Regions from separate parts of the Streptomyces tendae genome, predicted to be linked through region 2. Evidence: predicted binding sites of a transcription regulator. Region 2 holds the regulator's gene; each other region holds the start of a gene.

Region 1 (2,268 bases), 880 kb from region 2:
TGTAGCCAAAGTGCGGGCTCCTTTCGCGGCATTTGCCTCCTTCGCCCGGCCCGACTTGCCCTGAATTCTGGCGAATTCTTGCCACATTCCGGACCGGTGGCGTCCAGATTTCTCGTCCGATTGACCTGTTGCAGACGGCAGTTGGACAGATACATTCAGCCGCGGTCGACGCGTTCCGGCGCACGCCCCCAACCGTTGGGGGGTGAGGTCTGACCCGGGTCCGCGAAGTGTGGATCTGTGCAAGGGCCAGTAATAGGGGAGTTAGGCATGGCTCAGGGCACCGTCAAGTGGTTCAACGCGGAGAAGGGGTACGGCTTCATCGCGGTCGACGGTGGTGCGGATGTTTTCGTCCACTACAGCGCCATCCAGATGGACGGCTACCGCACCCTTGAAGAGGGCCAGCGGGTCGAGTTCGAGATCTCGCAGGGTCAGAAGGGCCCGCAGGCCGACATGGTTCGCGTCACCGCCTGAACGCGCTACCAGCCGCACGCACATCTTCTGCCGGTGAAGGGCCCGCACCTCTCGGGGTGCGGGCCCTTCGTCGTGCCCGCAACCCCGGGGCCGCGCCCGTGGCGGCGCTCGAAGCCCGCTAGGGGCGCGACAGGCGAGTGCGCCGTGCGCGCCGTGTTCGCGCGCGGCTGAGAGCGGCCCCGAGTCCTTGGTACGCCTGGGCCGAACCGCCCCGAAGAGTCCGCCCGCCACGACGCCGCATCGCGAGCGTGCCTTGCACTCTCAGGGGTCGAGTGCTAATCATTGGCGTTAGCACTCTGAAGGTGAGAGTGACAACGAAGGACCGGGTCGGTGAGGCCCGCCAGGTCACGTGGGGCAAGGAACCACACGGCCGGCGAGCCGTCCGTCGCGGGCGCGGGCGCGGTCCGAAGGAATCACCCCCAGTCCTGGAGGGACCACTTCACATGGCCAAGATCATCGCGTTCGACGAGGAGGCGCGGCGCGGCCTCGAGCGCGGCATGAACCAGCTCGCGGACGCCGTGAAGGTGACGCTCGGCCCCAAGGGCCGCAACGTCGTCCTCGAGAAGAAGTGGGGCGCCCCCACGATCACCAACGATGGTGTCTCCATCGCCAAGGAGATCGAGCTCGAGGACCCGTACGAGAAGATCGGCGCCGAGCTGGTCAAGGAAGTCGCCAAGAAGACGGACGACGTCGCAGGTGACGGTACGACCACCGCGACCGTTCTCGCCCAGGCCCTGGTCAAGGAGGGCCTGCGCAACGTCGCCGCCGGCGCCAACCCGATGGCCCTGAAGCGCGGTATCGAGAAGGCCGTCGAGGCCGTCTCCGCCGCCCTGCTGGAGCAGGCGAAGGATGTCGAGACCAAGGAGCAGATCGCTTCCACGGCCTCCATCTCCGCCGCTGACGTCCAGATCGGTGAGCTCATCGCCGAGGCCATGGACAAGGTCGGCAAGGAAGGCGTCATCACCGTCGAGGAGTCCCAGACCTTCGGTCTGGAGCTGGAGCTCACCGAGGGTATGCGCTTCGACAAGGGCTACATCTCGGCGTACTTCGCCACCGACATGGAGCGTATGGAGGCCGTCCTCGACGACCCGTACATCCTGATCGCCAACTCCAAGATCTCCAGCGTAAAGGACCTGCTCCCGCTCCTGGAGAAGGTCATGCAGTCGGGCAAGCCGCTGCTGATCATCGCCGAGGACGTCGAGGGCGAGGCCCTGTCGACCCTGGTGGTCAACAAGATCCGCGGCACCTTCAAGTCCGTCGCCGTCAAGGCCCCGGGCTTCGGCGACCGCCGCAAGGCGATGCTGCAGGACATCGGCATCCTCACCGGCGGCGAGGTCATCTCCGAGGAGGTCGGCCTCAAGCTGGAGAACGCCACCATCGACCTGCTGGGCAAGGCCCGCAAGGTGGTCATCACCAAGGACGAGACCACCATCGTCGACGGTGCCGGCTCCGCCGACCAGGTCCAGGGCCGCGTGAACCAGATCCGCGCCGAGATCGAGAACAGCGACTCGGACTACGACCGCGAGAAGCTGCAGGAGCGCCTGGCGAAGCTCGCCGGCGGTGTCGCGGTCATCAAGGCCGGTGCCGCCACCGAGGTGGAGCTCAAGGAGCGCAAGCACCGCATCGAGGACGCCGTGCGCAACGCCAAGGCGGCCGTCGAGGAGGGCATCGTCGCCGGTGGTGGCGTGGCCCTGCTGCAGGCCTCCCAGGTGTTCGAGAAGCTGGAGCTCGAGGGTGACGAGGCGACCGGTGCCAACGCCGTGAAGCTCGCCCTGGAGGCCCCGCTGAAGCAGATCG
Region 2 (2,268 bases):
GTCATCGGCAGCGTGACCGTGCAGTGCAGGTCGTCGCCGCGCCGCTGGAACTGCGAGTGCGGCAGTTCGTGGATCTCGACGTACAGGTCACCGGCGGGACCGCCGCCCGGGCCGACCTCGCCCTCGCCGGCCAGCTGGATCCGGGTGCCGTTGTCGACACCGGCCGGGATCTTGACCGTGAGCGTGCGGCGGGAGCGGATCCGGCCGTCGCCCGCGCACTCCGGGCAGGGCGTGGGCACGACGGTGCCGAAGCCCTGGCACTGCGGGCACGGGCGGGACGTCATGACCTGGCCCAGGAAGGACCGGGTCACCTGCGAGACCTCACCGCGGCCGCGGCACATGTCACACGTCTGCGCGCTGGTGCCGGGCGCGGCACCCTCACCGCTGCAGGTGGTGCAGACGACCGCCGTGTCGACCTGGATGTCCTTGGTCGTGCCGAACGCGGCCTCGTCCAGCTCCACCTCGATGCGGATCATGGCGTCCTGGCCCCGGCGGGTGCGCGAGCGCGGCCCGCGCTGCGACGCCGTGCCGAAGAACGCGTCCATGATGTCGGAGAAGTTGCCGAAGCCGCCGGCCCCGAAGCCGCCCGCGCCGCCGGCGCCGGACTGGGACAACGGGTCGCCGCCGAGGTCGTAGACCTGCTTCTTCTGCGGGTCCGACAGCACCTCGTAGGCGGCGTTGATCTCCTTGAACCGCTCCTGGGTCTTCGGATCCGGATTGACGTCCGGATGCAGCTCGCGGGCGAGCCGCCGGAAGGCCTTCTTGATCTCTTCCTGCGACGCGTCGCGGCGTACGCCGAGTACGGCGTAGTAGTCCGTGGCCACCTATGACTCCGCCAGGATCTGTCCGACGTACCGTGCCACTGCGCGTACCGCTCCCATCGTTCCGGGGTAGTCCATGCGGGTCGGTCCGACCACGCCGAGCTTGGCGACAGCCTCGCCGCCCGAACCGTAGCCGACCGACACGACGGACGTGGAGTTGAGTCCTTCGTGGGCGTTCTCGTGACCGATCCGTACGGTCACACCCGGATCCTGCGCCTCGCCGAGCAGCTTGAGGAGCACGACCTGCTCCTCCAGCGCCTCAAGGACGGGCCGGATCGTGAGGGGGAAGTCGTGTCCGAAGCGGGTGAGGTTGGCGGTACCGCCGATCATCAGCCGCTCCTCGTTCTCCTCGACGAGCGTCTCCAGGAGAGTGGAGAGCACCGTGGAGACCGTACCGCGGTCGTCGGCCTCGAATGCCTCCGGGAGGTCCTCCACCAGACTCGGCACATCGGTGAACCGGCGGCCCGCGACCCGGCTGTTGAGCCGTGCCCGCAGGTCGGCCAGGGACGCCTCGCCGAACGGCGCCGGGCAGTCGACCATGCGCTGCTCGACCCGGCCGGTGTCGGTGATGAGCACCAGCATCAGCCGCGCCGGGGCGAGGGACAGCAGCTCCACGTGCCGCACCGTCGAGCGGGTCAGCGAGGGGTACTGCACCACGGCGACCTGGCGGGTGAGCTGCGCCAGCAGCCGCACCGTCCGGGCCACGACGTCGTCGAGGTCGACGGCGCCCTCGAGGAAGTTCTGGATGGCCCGCCGCTCGGGTGGGCTCATCGGCTTGACGCCGGCCAGCTTGTCGACGAACAGCCGGTAGCCCTTGTCGGTGGGGATGCGCCCGGCACTGGTGTGCGGCTGGGCGATGAAGCCCTCGTCCTCCAGGGCCGCCATGTCGTTGCGCACGGTGGCCGGGGAGACGCCGAGGTTGTGCCGTTCGGTGAGCGCCTTGGAGCCGACGGGCTCCTCGGTGCCCACGTAGTCCTGGACGATCGCGCGCAACACCTGGAGCCTGCGTTCACTGAGCATCGCGCACACCTCCAGCTGGCTTCCGCCGGTAACGGCTCTGGCACTCTTCGCACGCGAGTGCCAGACTTCCCCGGCCCAGTGTACGGCCGGGAGGTACGCCCCCGGCAAGGCCGGTCCGTGCCCGCGTGCCCGGCGTCGTCGTCCCCCGCTAGCGTCCCGGTCATGACCGTGACTTGGGAAGAGTCGGGATGGGAACAACTGGCGCCGGGGGTCGGGCGGTGCCGGCTGCCGGTGTGGGACTGCACGGCGGGGCTCGTGGTGGGCGCCGACGGCGTCCTGGCCGTCGACGCGGGCTCCGCTCCGGCCGAAGGCGCGCGGTTGCGGACCGCGGCGCGGGAGCTGACCGGTCGCCGTGTGACGCATCTCGCGCTCACCCATCCCCACTTCGACCATGTCCTCGGGGCGCCGGCGTTCGCGGACGCCGAGG
Region 3 (2,268 bases), 4.9 Mb from region 2:
GCATCGCCTTGCGGCGGTCACCGAAGCCGGGCGCCTTGACGGCGACGGCGTTGAAGGTGCCGCGGATCTTGTTGACGACGAGGGTGGACAGGGCCTCGCCCTCGACGTCCTCGGCGATGATCAGCAGCGGCTTGGAGGCGTTGGCCTGGATGACCTTCTCCAGCAGCGGCAGCAGGTCCGCGATGGCGGAGATCTTGCCCTGCGTGATCAGGATCTGCGGCTCGTCGAGGACGGCCTCCATGCGCTCCTGGTCCGTCACGAAGTACGGCGACAGGTAACCCTTGTCGAAGGCCATGCCCTCGGTGAAGTCCAGCTCCAGCCCGAAGGTGTTGGACTCCTCGACGGTGATGACACCGTCCTTGCCGACCTTGTCCATCGCCTCGGCGATGAGCTCGCCGACCTGCTGGTCCTGGGCGGACAGCGCGGCGACCGCGGCGATGTCGGACTTCTCGTCGATCGGGCGCGCGGTCGCGAGGAGGTCCTCGGACACGGCGGCGACGGCGGCGTCGATGCCCTTCTTCAGGGCGGCCGGGGAAGCACCGGCGGCGACGTTCTTCAGGCCCTCGCGGACCAGCGCCTGGGCCAGCACGGTGGCGGTGGTGGTGCCGTCACCCGCGATGTCGTTGGTCTTGGTCGCCACCTCCTTCACCAGCTGCGCGCCGAGGTTCTCGTACGGGTCCTCGATCTCCACCTCGCGGGCGATCGTGACACCGTCGTTGGTGATGGTGGGGGCGCCGAACTTCTTGTCGATGACGACGTTGCGGCCCTTGGGGCCGATCGTCACCTTCACCGTGTCGGCAAGCTTGTTGACGCCGCGCTCGAGGGCGCGACGGGCGTCCTCGTCGAACTTCAGGATCTTCGCCATGGCAGCGGGAGCCCTCTCGGAAATCTAGATGAAATCACTGCGCCCCTGGGCCGCCCGGCTCCTTGTCGGATGCTGGGGCCAGGGGCGCAGTGTTCGAGCAGAAGTACTTGCTACGAGATCGAGGTCTCCGGGGCAGGCCCCGGGGTCCTCCTACTTCTCGACGATCGCGAGGACGTCGCGGGCCGAGAGGACGAGGTACTCCTCGCCGTTGTACTTGACCTCGGTGCCGCCGTACTTGCTGTACAGAACGACGTCGCCGACCTTCACGTCGAGCTCGACGCGCTTGCCGTCCTCGATGCGGCCCGGACCGATGGCCAGGACGACGCCCTCCTGGGGCTTCTCCTTGGCAGTGTCCGGAATGACCAGGCCCGAAGCCGTGGTCTGCTCGGCGTCGAGCGGCTGGACCACGATGCGGTCCTCGAGCGGCTTGATGGCAACCTTGGAGCTGGCGGTCGTCACGATCCGACCTCCCCCTTCGGAGATCTCACGGGGTTAACTGTCTGAGGTGGCGACCAGGTCGATCCGTCGTCGCGGGTGCCGGACCTGCCCGTCGCGTGTTGGCACTCTCCAGGGGGGAGTGCCAGACCTGAGACTATGACCGCGATTAGCACTCGGTCAAGCGGAGTGCCAATTGCCGTGCGGCGCGTCGGGGGGTGGGGGGCGTTTTCCGGCGCGGGGTGGTGTGGTGCCGGTGTCGGTGTGGCCGCCCTCGGGGGCTGCGCCCCCGGACCCCCCTGCCGGCCCTTCGGGCCTCGTCCTCAAGCGCCGGACGGGCTGGATGTGGCGCCGGACGGGCTGGGAGTGGCCCCGGCCGGGCCGGAAGTGGCCGGGCCTGGATGCCGGCCCACGTGGTCCTCGAGTCTGCCCACCTTCAAGTCCCGCTCGTCCAGTTCCGCCAGGAGCCGTGTCGTGCGGTCCGCGAGCGACAGGGGCGGGGCCTCGCCCGACGGTACGGAGACGATGTCGCCGGGGAGCAGCCGGTGCGGGCCGTGGGCGTACGTGAGGTGGCCGTCCGGTTCTAGGGTCACGCGCCACAGCACCACCGCCGCGATGCCGCAGTCGGCGGCGGCGCGCAGCGTGGTGGTGTCGTACGTGCCGTACGGCGGGCGGAAGAGGCGGGGGCGGATGCCGAAGCGGGACGCCAGCTTGCGCTGCTGGCCGCAGATCTGGGCGCGCTGCCCGGCGTAGGGCAGGCCGGGCAGGGCGGGGTGGTCCAGGGTGTGGTTCTGCAGGTTCGCGCCGACCGCGCGCAGGCGGGCGAAGTGGCCGTATCCGGGGCCCATCACGCTGTCGGTGAGGAACATGCTGACGGGCAGCCGGCGCTCGCGCACCAGGTCGATGAAGCGGGGGTCGCGTTCGGCACCGTCGTCGTAGGTGAGGAAGACGGTGCCGTCGTCGGTCGT

The links. The regulator HrcA, encoded in region 2, represses chaperone genes, less so after heat shock. The targets are predictions, from matches to a motif close to TTNGCACTCNGNNNNNCNGAGTGCNAA.
Region 1: the regulator HrcA is predicted to act here: its motif matches at 760-786, upstream of groL (chaperonin GroEL).
Region 3: the regulator HrcA is predicted to act here: its motif matches at 1,470-1,496, upstream of groES (co-chaperone GroES).

What each region holds. Positions count from the first base shown of each region.
Region 1 covers NZ_CP043959.1:6,560,098-6,562,365, reverse strand. The annotation lists gene F3L20_RS30010 (cold-shock protein) at 268-471, shown strand; gene groL (chaperonin GroEL) at 915-2,268, shown strand, end outside.
Region 2 covers NZ_CP043959.1:5,681,310-5,683,577, forward strand. The annotation lists gene dnaJ (molecular chaperone DnaJ) at 1-824, opposite strand, end outside; gene hrcA (heat-inducible transcriptional repressor HrcA) at 825-1,841, opposite strand; gene F3L20_RS26160 (MBL fold metallo-hydrolase) at 2,004-2,268, shown strand, end outside.
Region 3 covers NZ_CP043959.1:739,990-742,257, reverse strand. The annotation lists gene groL (chaperonin GroEL) at 1-865, opposite strand, end outside; gene groES (co-chaperone GroES) at 1,016-1,324, opposite strand; gene F3L20_RS03630 (polysaccharide deacetylase family protein) at 1,624-2,268, opposite strand, start outside.